Regions from separate parts of the Micrococcus sp. APC 4021 genome, predicted to be linked through region 1. Evidence: riboswitches for the same ligand, from Rfam matches in the RefSeq annotation. Region 1 holds a riboswitch; the other holds the start of a gene.
The links. Region 1 has a riboswitch for thiamine pyrophosphate ahead of QL983_RS09560 (FAD-dependent oxidoreductase). Riboswitches for the same ligand answer to the same signal wherever they lie in the genome.
Positions count from the first base shown of each region.

Region 2: it holds a riboswitch for thiamine pyrophosphate, as region 1 does, so the genes downstream of both, QL983_RS02800 (thiamine ABC transporter substrate-binding protein) here and QL983_RS09560 (FAD-dependent oxidoreductase) in region 1, are expected to answer to the same signal.

Region 1 is NZ_JASDCZ010000119.1:1,892-6,934, forward strand. It holds gene moeB (molybdopterin-synthase adenylyltransferase MoeB) at 1-1,095, opposite strand, end outside; gene QL983_RS09550 (thiazole synthase) at 1,092-1,910, opposite strand; gene thiS (sulfur carrier protein ThiS) at 1,914-2,156, opposite strand; gene QL983_RS09560 (FAD-dependent oxidoreductase) at 2,153-3,322, opposite strand; TPP riboswitch at 3,316-3,446, opposite strand; gene thiE (thiamine phosphate synthase) at 3,468-4,211, shown strand; tRNA gene QL983_RS09570 (tRNA-Arg) at 4,298-4,370, shown strand; partial or broken gene QL983_RS09575 (bifunctional hydroxymethylpyrimidine kinase/phosphomethylpyrimidine kinase) at 4,567-5,043, opposite strand, start outside.
Region 2 is NZ_JASDCZ010000016.1:11,220-16,262, forward strand. It holds gene QL983_RS02785 (bifunctional proline dehydrogenase/L-glutamate gamma-semialdehyde dehydrogenase) at 1-470, opposite strand, end outside; gene QL983_RS02790 (agmatine deiminase family protein) at 602-1,651, shown strand; gene QL983_RS02795 (AI-2E family transporter) at 1,617-2,903, opposite strand; TPP riboswitch at 2,950-3,055, shown strand; gene QL983_RS02800 (thiamine ABC transporter substrate-binding protein) at 3,122-4,189, shown strand; gene QL983_RS02805 (iron ABC transporter permease) at 4,189-5,043, shown strand, end outside.

The sequences.
Region 1 (5,043 bases):
TCCGGCCGCGCAGTAGACCACCAGGACGCGGTCCTGCCCGGGCGCGTGGGCCGCCGGCTCCGCGAGGACGGCCTCGAGCGGGACGTGCCGATCGGCCACCGCCGCGGGGGCCTCGACCCGGCGCAGGCGGCGCTCCCAGTCCTCGCGGACGTCGAGCAGAGTCAGGGACGCGGCCCGGGCGGGGTCGGCGAGCAGGGCGGCCAGCGCGGCGGGGGCGATCTCCTCGCCCGCGGCGCCGCAGGCCTCCGCCGAGCCGGGGGCGCCGGCGTCGTCCGGGCGGGGGGCCTGGGCCGCGTGGGCGGACAGGTCCGTCACGGGGGTCCGCTCGGGGTCGGTCACGAGCCGCAGCTCACGGAAGCGCATCGTCAGGGCGTCCACGGAGAGGAGTCGCCCGACCAGGGGCTCACCCACCCCGGAGAGCAGCTTGATCGCCTCGGCCGCCATGAGGGAGCCGACGATCCCGGGCAGCACCCCGAGCACCCCGGCCTGCGCGCACGAGGGCACCTCACCGGGTTCGGGCCGCTCCGGGAACACGTCCCGGTACAGCGGCCCGCCCGGGGCGAACACGCTCACCTGCCCCGCGAACCGCAGGATCGCGCCCCACACCACGGGCACGCCCGCGATCTCGCACGCGTCGGCCACGAGGTAGCGGGTCGCGTAGTTGTCCGTGCCGTCGAGCACGAGGTCCACGGCGCCGACCCGCTCGAGCGCGTTGGCCGCGGTCAGGCGTTCGCGGTGCTCGACCACGCGCACCTCGGGGTGCAGGCCGCGCATCGTCGCGGCGGCGGAGGCGGTCTTGGGGCGGCCGAGGTCCGCCTCGGCGTGGATCACCTGGCGGTGCAGGTTGGAGCGGTCCACCACGTCGTCGTCGATCACGTGGACCTCCCCCACGCCCGCGGCGGCGAGGTAGGTCAGCACGGGCGCCCCGAGGCCGCCGGCACCCACCACGAGGACGCGGGAGCGCAGCAGCGCCAGCTGGGCCTCGGGGCCGAAGCCGTCCAGGCTCAGGTGGCGGGCGAAGCGCTCGAGCTGGGTGTCGGACAGTGCGGTGAGGTCGCGGGGCTCACGGGCGGCGGGGTCCAGCGCGGCGGTCACCGCTCGTCCTCCTCGGCCGTGACCCGCCCGGCCATCGGCGAGGAGGCCAGGGCGTGCTCGCGGCGCGGGATGCGCCCGGCACGGCGGGCGTGGAAGCCCGCCTCGAGCGCGAGCCGGCACGCGTGGGCCATGCGGGCGGGCTCGGCGGCGCGGGTGATCGCGGAGGCGGCGAGCACGGCGTCGCAGCCGGCCTCCATCGCCAGGGCGACGTCCGAGGCCGTGCCCACGCCGGCGTCGAGCACGATCGGCACGGAGGCGCGCGAGACGATCAGCTCCAGGTGTGCGCGATTGAGGATGCCCAGCCCCGAGCCGATCGGCGAGCCCAGCGGCATGACGGCGGCGGCGCCGGCCTGCTCGAGACGCAGCGCCATGGCGGGGTCGTCCGAGGTGTAGGCCAGGACGGTGAAGCCGTCGGCGGCGAGCCGCTCGGTGGCCTCGAGGGTCTCGACGACGTCGGGCAGCAGGGTGCGCTCGTCGGCGATGACCTCGACCTTCACGAGGTCGGTCTCGAGCGCCTCACGGCCGAGCCGGGCGGTGAGCACGGCGTCCCGGGCGGTGTAGCAGCCGGCGGTGTTGGGCAGCACGTCGATGCCGAGGCGGTCCAGCAGCGCGACCAGGCCGTCGCGGGTGTCCGCGGACCAGCGGCGCAGCGCCACGGTGGTGAGCGTGGTGCCGGAGGCGACGAGGGCGCCCTCGAGCGCCGTGAGGTCGGTGATGCCGCCCGTGCCCATGATGAGCCGGGAGGCCAGGTCGTAGCCGCCGATCCGCAGCGGCGGGATCGCGGGGGCGGCGGGCGGGGTGCGGTGCTCGGCCATCGCTCAGCCCCCCTGCACCGCGGTGACGACGTCGACCTCGTCCCCGGCGGCCAGCGCCCGGGTGGCCCAGGCCGACCGGGGCACGACCTCGCCGCCGACCGCCACGGCCACGCCGAGCCGCCGCCCGTCCGCGGCGGCGCCGTCGTCGCCGATCGCGCGCCCGGTGACGTGCGCGACGACGTCGCGGACGGTGGCCACGGCCAGCTCGGCGGGCTCTCCGTTGAGGGTCAGGGTGAGGGTGCTCATGCGATCTCCTTCAGGCGGGCGTGCAGCAGCTCGAGGATCCGCCCTGCCGCCCAGGGGGCGAGCAGGATCCCGTGACGGTGGAAGCCGGTGGCGACGACGGCGCCCGGGGCCTCGGGCACGGCGAGCACGCGCGGGGCGTCGTCGGGGGTGCCGGGGCGGGCGGCGGTGGTGATCTCGACGAGCTCGCACTCGCGGACGGCGGGCAGGATCGCGGCGGCGTCGGCGAGCAGGTCCAGCACGGCCCCGGCGGAGGTGCCGGCCAGGCCGTCCTCGCGGGCCGAGGCGCCGACCACGAGGGTGCCGTCCGCGCGGGGCACGAGGTAGACCTGGCGCCCGTGGACGAGGCCGCGGACGGTGCGGGTGATCAGGTGCGACTCCCCCGGCAGCAGCTGCTCGGGGCGCACCCGCAGACGCAGCACGTCGCCGTGGACGGGGCGCAGCGGGACCTCGACGGCGGTGGCCGCGCCGCCGATCCCGCGGTGGCCCAGGCCCGCGGCGAGGACCGCGCCGTCGGCGGTGAGGACGCCCCCGTCGGCCAGCGTGAGGCGCACCCCCTCGCCCTCCGGGCCGGCGGCGGTGACGCGTCCGGCCACGAACCGGGCGGCGGGTCCGGCGCCGACCGGGAGCGGGCCGCCGTCGGGTCCGGTCTCGGCGCGCAGGGCGGCGACGCAGGCGGCGGCGAGCCGTCGCGGGTCCACCTGATGGTCGTCCGGGGCGTCGAAGCCGGCGGCCAGGCCCGGGGCCAGGGCGGGCTCGGCGCGGCGCAGCGCGCGGACGGAGACGGGCTCGACCCGGCGACCGAGGATCGAGGCGTGCTCGAGCACGTGGTCCCAGGCGCGGGCGTCCGAGGGGTCCGCGGCCACGATCCAGGCGCCCTGTGCGAGGAAGCCCGTCTCCACATCGGTGAAGGCGGCGAGCAGGTCCACGAGGGCCGGGTAGGCCTCCCAGCCGGCCTGCAGCAGCGGGGCGAGGTCGTCCTGGCTGAACTGGGTCTCGGCGAGCGGCGCGAGCATCCCCGCCGCGGCGTGGGTGGCCCCGGCCACGGCGTGCGGGCGCCCGGCGGCGTCCAGCTCGGGGGCGATCAGGGTGACGGCGTGGCCTGCGGCACGCAGACGCACGGCGGCGGTGAGGCCGATGATCCCGGCCCCGACGACGGCCACGTGCACGGACCGGTCCTCCTCACGGCGGCATGACCCGCATCGAGTGGTGATGGTCGGCCGCGCCGGCGCGGTGCGCCCCTGCGGCCCTCTCAGCCCGGCGTGTGCGGCCCGGGCTCCCATGGAACAGCGGCCAGTCTGCCACAGTGGGCGCATGCACTCCCCCGATCCGCTCCTGATGACCGCGGCCGGCCGCGACGACGGCGGCACCGGCCCCGGCGCGCGCCGCCGCGCCCGCCTCGCCGCCTCCCGGCTGTACGTCTGCACCGACCTGCAGCGGTTCCTGCGCCCGGACGGCACGCTCGACACGGCCGCGTTCGCCGACTTCTGCGCGGCGGCGTTCCGCGGCGGAGTAGACGTGATCCAGGTGCGGGACAAGGCCGTGGACGTGGCGGTCGAGCTGGCCGCGTTCGCCACGCTCGTCCCGCTGGCCCGGGAGCACGGGGCGCTCTCGGCCGCCAACGACCGCGCCGACGTCGCCGCCCTGGCCGGGGTGGACGTGTTCCACACGGGCCAGACCGACCTGACCACCGCGCAGTGCCGCGCCCTGCTGGGCCCGGACGTGGTGCTCGGCCGCTCGTGCCACACCGAGGCGCAGGTGCGCGGCGCCCGCGCGGAGGACGGCCTGGACTACTTCTGCACGGGGCCGGTGTGGGCGACGCCCACGAAGCCGGGCCGGGCCGCCGTCGGACTGGAACTGCCGACCCTCGCCGCACGCCTGGACGCGGAGGACCCGGCGGGGGCGCGGCCGTGGTTCGCCATCGGCGGCGTCGACGCGGACCGGCTGCCCGAGGTCCGCGCGGCCGGGGCGGAACGGATCGTGGTGGTCCGCGCCGTGACGCAGGCCGAGGACCCCGAGGCCGCGGCCCGGACCCTGCGCGCGGGCCTGCCCGGCTGACGCGCCCCGCGGGGAGGTCACGGACGGGCCGTCCTGATGGTGTAGAGTCGACGAGTCCGCAACGCGCTCGACGCGTCGCGACCCCCGCCTCCGTAGCTCAGGGGATAGAGCGTCTGCCTCCGGAGCAGAAGGCCGCAGGTTCGAATCCTGCCGGGGGCACGAGCGAACAGAGCCGGACCCCCGTGGCGACACGGTGGTCCGGCTCTTCTGGGTTCTGCGGACCCGGACGCTCGAGCGGAGCGGGAGGTCCGGGTCACCGGCATTCGAGGCGGGAAATCGACCTCATGGGACGTCCCGAGGTGCGTATTCGCCGGATTTCCCGCCTCGAACGTGTCGAAGCCCGGAGGTCCCGCCCTCAGCCCCGCTGCGCATGACCGTGGTCGACGGGCCCGTGCCACGTCGGCCGCGAGGCGTCCCCGACCGCGAGCGCCTCCCCCGCCCGCATCGCGTCGGCCAGCCACGGCTTGGCCCGCTCGAGTGCGTCCTCCCAGCTCAGGCCCGCCCCGGCCAGCGTGGCCAGGGCCGAGGAGAGGGTGCAGCCGGTGCCGTGCGAGGCGCGGGTCGTCACGCGCGGGCCGCGCACCTCGTGCACGGCCCCGCCCACGCGCACGACGGCGTCCGGCACCTCCGCCGCTGCGGCCTCGGGCGCCTCGGTCTCGTCCAGGTGCCCGCCCTTGAGCAGCACCGTCACCCCGTGCTCGGCGGCCAGGCCCCGCGCCGCGTCGAGGGCGGCGTCCCAGTCCGTCGCGTCCCGCCCGGTCAGCCGGGCCAGCTCGGGCAGGTTGGGTGTCACCAGGTGCGCCACCCGCAGCAGCCGGGCCCACGCGGCGCG
Region 2 (5,043 bases), on a different contig from region 1:
CGCAGGGCCGCGATGGCCTTGCCGAGCTGTCGGTCCCGCGCGTCGACGATCAGGTGGGAGACCATGTGCCGCAGCACGCGGCGGGCCGTGGGGACGGCGATGCGCGGCACGAGCGGGGCGGCGCGGCCGCCGACGCCGAGGACGGCGCGCAGGGCCGGGGGCAGGAAGCCGGGGGCGCGGCCGGCGAGCTCCCGCAGCGCCCGGGCGGCGATCGCGGGGTCCTCGGGGCGGACCACGTGGTCCACGAAGCGCACGATGAAGTCGAGTCCGCCCGACTCCTTCAGGGCGCCCGCCAGCTGGCGGGCCGCGAAGTCGGCCTCGTGGTCCCGGGACTCGGCGAGCCAGCGCCGCACCTGCACGACGGCATCGTCGGCGAGGGCGTGCAGGTCGGCGGGGTCGGGGATCCCGCCGGTCGCGCCGAGGACCCGGTCGAGATCGTCATGGTCCTGGGCGGAGAACATCGCGGTCATGGCCGCACTCTGCACGTGTTCCGGGTCACAGGTCAAACCGCCGCGGCTTCCTGTCAGACGCCTATGCTCGATGGACATCCCCTCGCCGCGCGCCCGCGCGTCGCCGCCGTCTTCCCAGGAGCCCGTCCGCCATGGCCGCCGTCGACCCCGCCCCCACCGACGCGCGGGAGCGCCGGGACCTCGTCGTGCCCGTGCCCGGACCCGAGGACCCGCCCGAGCGGGCCTGGCTCGTCCTGCCCCACCGCCACCCGGTGCCGACGCTGCTGGAGGAGACGCGGGACGCCGTCGTGGGCCTGGCCGAGACGCTCGCCGCCGTGCTGCCGGTCACCGTGCTCGCCCACCCGCGCGACGCCGGGGCGGCGCGGCTGGTGCCCCCGGAGGTGGACCTGTTGCGCGCGCCCGTGGGCTCACCGCTGCTGGGCCGCACCGGGCCGAGCTTCGTCCGCCGCCCCGAGGGCCTGGCCGCCGTCGCCTGGCGCAGCGCCGCGGGACTGACCGGGACCGGGCCGCTCGACGGCGCGGCCGCGACGGCCGTGGCGGAGGCGGCGGGACTGCCGCTGCTCACCCCCCTGCTGTGCGCCCCGCGCGGGGCCTGGGTGACCGACGGCGAGGGGACGGCCGTGGTGGCCGCGGACCCCGTGCTGGACGGGCGGATCAACGGCGCGTGGACCCCCGGCCAGGTGGCCGCCGAGTTCGCCGCCCTGCTGGGGATCACCCGGGTGCTGTGGGTGCCGCCGGCACCGCGGCCGGACACCGGGCCGTGGGGCGGGCCCGGCCACCTGGCCTCGTGGGTGCGGCTGGGGGGCGACGGCGAGGCCGCCGTGCACTGGCGCGGCGACCGGTTCCACCCCGAGCACCCCTACGCGGCGGCGGCGCTGCGCTTCCTGCAGGGCGCCGACGACGCCGGCGGCCGGCCCCTGCGCGTGCGCACGGTGACCGGGGCGGCGCAGCCCGCCGAGTACGACCCGGCCGAGCGGGGCCCCCGCTCCCTCCTGGACACGCTGCCGCTGGGCGCGGCGGTGCTGCGGCCGGCGTTCGAGGACGCCGCGGGCGAGGAGGCCGCGGCCGCCGCGTGCGCGGCACTGCACCCGGGGCTGCCCCAGCTGTCGTTCCCCGCCCCGCCGCTGCTGCGGCTGGCCGGCGCGCTCAACGACCTGGTGCTGCTCCAGCCCCGCCCGTGACCTCCTCCGTCGCGGGGCCGTCGTCGTCCCCGCCGTCCGCGGGGGCGCGGTCCTCATCTCCCCCGTGCGCGTCGGAGCGCCAGGCCGCCGGGCGCAGCCGTTCCAGGAGCGAGGACTGACGGCGCTCCATCCCCTTCAGGTCCGAGGCGATGAGCGCATTGATCCAGCGGGCGTTCGGGTCGGCGTCGATCAGCACGGCCTTGGCCAGCAGCGTGCAGGGCAGCGCGAGGATGGCGCCGAGCGGGCCGAGGACCCAGGCCCAGAAGAGCAGGGAGAGGAAGCTGACGGTGGGGATCACGCCGATCGCGTCGCCGGCCACCTTGGGCTGGATCACGGACTGCAGCACGAAGTTCAGCACCGAGTAGCTGACCACCACCCACAGGAAGTCGGACCAGCCGCCCGCCGCCAGGCCCAGGACGGCCGGCGGCAGCAGGCCGATGATGAAGCCGATGTTCGGGATGTAGTTGGTGAGGAAGCTGAGCACGCCCCACACGAGCGCGAGCGGCACGCCGATCAGCATGAGGGCAATCACGTCCAGCACCGCCACGATCAGGCCGAACACCGTGGTGACCACCCAGTAGCGGCGCACGCCCTGGGCGAACTCGACCAGGGCGTGGCCGAACTCGTGGCGGGCGGTGCTGAGCAGGCGGACGCGGCGTTCGACGTCCATCGAGTCCATCGCGAGGAAGAACATGCCCATGATCACGGTGACGAGCAGGCCGAAGACCGCGTAGACGTTCGTGGCGATCTTCGTGATGGCGCTGACGGCCGTCCCGGTGACGGCACTCATGTCGATCGAGGCCAGCTGCTGGGACACCATGTCCGGGGTCACGCCGCGCTCGTTGAGCCAGTGCGAGACGTCCAGGACGATCTGCTGGAAGCGGTCCGCGTACTTCGGCAGCTCCGCCACCAGCTCGAGGCCGGACCACACCATCATGCCCCCGAACACGGCCATCACCGCGACGACCAGCAGGACGGTGGTGGCGGCCCCGAGCACGGGGTGCAGGCCCCGGCGGATGAGCCAGGCCTGCAGGGGGTAGGCCACGATCACGAGGTTCAGCCCCAGGAAGACGGGCGCCGCGATGGAGGCGATCCCCTGGAAGAACTGCACCACCAGCACCAGGCCCGCGAGCGTCAGGACGATCACCAGCATGCGCGGCCACATGCGGTGGGGGCGGCGGATGTCCCAGTCGGAGGCGGGGCTGGACGAGGCGGGCGGCGGGGTCACCCCCGCGGGCTGTGCGGCGCTCACGCGGGCAGTCTATGCGCGGGCCGGACGGGGTAGGGTCGGGACCAGTCCACATCGACAGGGGAGCGCCCGCGCGGCGCTGAGAGTGCGGTCCGCCGCAGACCCTCGAACCTGCTCCGGTCCGCACCGGCGAAGGAAGTCGAGTCTCCCGGTCGACGTCGTCCCGGGATTCCGGTGGCGGCCTCGTCCCGGCCCCTCCGCCGTCCCAGAGGAGAACCGCCATGTCCCGCACCCCGCACCGCGCCCTCGCCGCCCTCTCGGTGGCCGCCCTCGCCCTCACCGGCTGTTCGGTGTCCGGCTCGTCCGGCGACGGGGCGTCGTCGTCCGCCTCCGGCGCCGGCGGCGGCGAGCCGACGACGGTGACGATCATGACGCACGACTCGTTCAACCTGCCCCAGGAGCTCGTCCAGAAGTTCGAGCAGGAGTCCGGCTACACCCTGAAGACCACGGCCCCCGGCGACGCCGGCAGCGTGGTGAACCAGCTCCTGCTGGCCAAGGACGAGCCCACCGTGGACGGCGTCTACGGCGTGGAGGACCACTCGGCGCACCGCCTCGTCCGCGAGGGCGTCGTCGCCGAATACACCCCGCAGGACCTGCCCGCCTCCGCGCAGGACCGGATGGTGGAGGACCGCATGACCCCGGTGGACCAGGGCCAGGTGTGCTTCAACACGGATCCGGCATGGTTCGAGGCCCACGACGTCGAGGCCCCCACCTCGATCGACCAGCTCGACGACCCCGAGTACGCGAAGCTGACGGTCGCCACCTCCCCCGTGGCCTCCTCCCCCGGCCTGGCGCTGCTCGCGGCCACCACGGAGAAGTACGGCGACGACGGCTGGCAGGACTGGTGGCGGGGCCTGATGGAGAACGGGGGCAAGGTCGCCGACAGCTGGTCCGACGCCTACAACTCGGACTTCTCCGGCGGCGAGGGCAAGGGTCGGTTCCCGGTGGTGCTCTCCTACTCCTCCTCCCCCGCGTTCGCCCCCGAGACCGAGGTGATCGAGGACTCCTGCACCCCGCAGGTCGAGTACGCCGGCGTGCTCGAGGGCGCGAAGAACCCCGAGGGCGCGCAGGCGTTCGTGGACTTCATGCTCACCGAGGAGGTCCAGTCCGCCCTGCCCGAGTCGATGTACATGTACCCGATCGACGAGTCGGTGCAGCTGCCCGAGGAGTGGGCGCAGAACGCGCCGCTCGTCGAGGACGCCATCACCCCGGACCCCGCCCGCATCGACGAGCGCCGCGAGGACCTGCTGAAGGAGTGGACCGCCCTGTCCGAGGCCTCCCGGCGCTGATGTCCGCGCTCACCGAGGTCGCGGCCCCCGGCACGGACCTGCCGCGCCGGCGGGCCCGCGGCCGGGGGGACGGGCTCGGCCCGTGGTGGCTGGTGGCCGCCGTCCTGCCGGTCGCCTTCCTGCTCGTCTTCTTCGCGTGGCCCGTGGCGGCCATGCTCTGGCGCGGGATCGGCGGCGACGCCGACGCGTTCACCGGCGCCGTGGACCTCACCGCCTTCGGGGAGACCCTCGCCCGCGAGCGCACGTGGCGCATCCTCGGCCAGACGCTCGGCATGGCCGCCGCCGGCACGGTGGTCTCGGTGGCGCTCGGCCTGCCGACCGCGTTCGTGCTGCACCGGCGTCGCATCCCGGGGCGGGCCGTGCTCCGCGCCCTCGTGCTCGTGCCGTTCGTGCTGCCCACGGTGGTGGTCGGCGTCGCGTTCCGCGCCCTGCTCGCCCCCGGCGGACCGCTCGGCTTCACCGGGCTGGACCAGACGACCACCGCCGTCGTGCTGGCCATGGTCTTCTTCAACGTGTCCGTGGTGGTGCGCCAGGTGGGCGCGCTGTGGAACGCGCTGGACCCGCGCCAGACCGAGGCCGCCCGCACCCTGGGCGCCTCGCCGTGGCGGGCGTTCCGCACCGTGACGCTGCCCCAGCTCGCCCCGGCGATCGCCGCGAGCGCGGCGCTGGTGTTCCTGTTCTGCGCGTCCGCGTTCGGCATCGTCCAGACGCTCGGCCGGCCCGGCTACGGCACGCTCGAGTCGGAGATCTGGGTGCAGACCTCCGTCTACCTGGACCTGCGGACCGCGGCGGTGTTCTCCGTGCTGCAGTTCGCGGTGGTGCTGGCCGCCGTCGTGGTCTCCGGCGTGACGGCG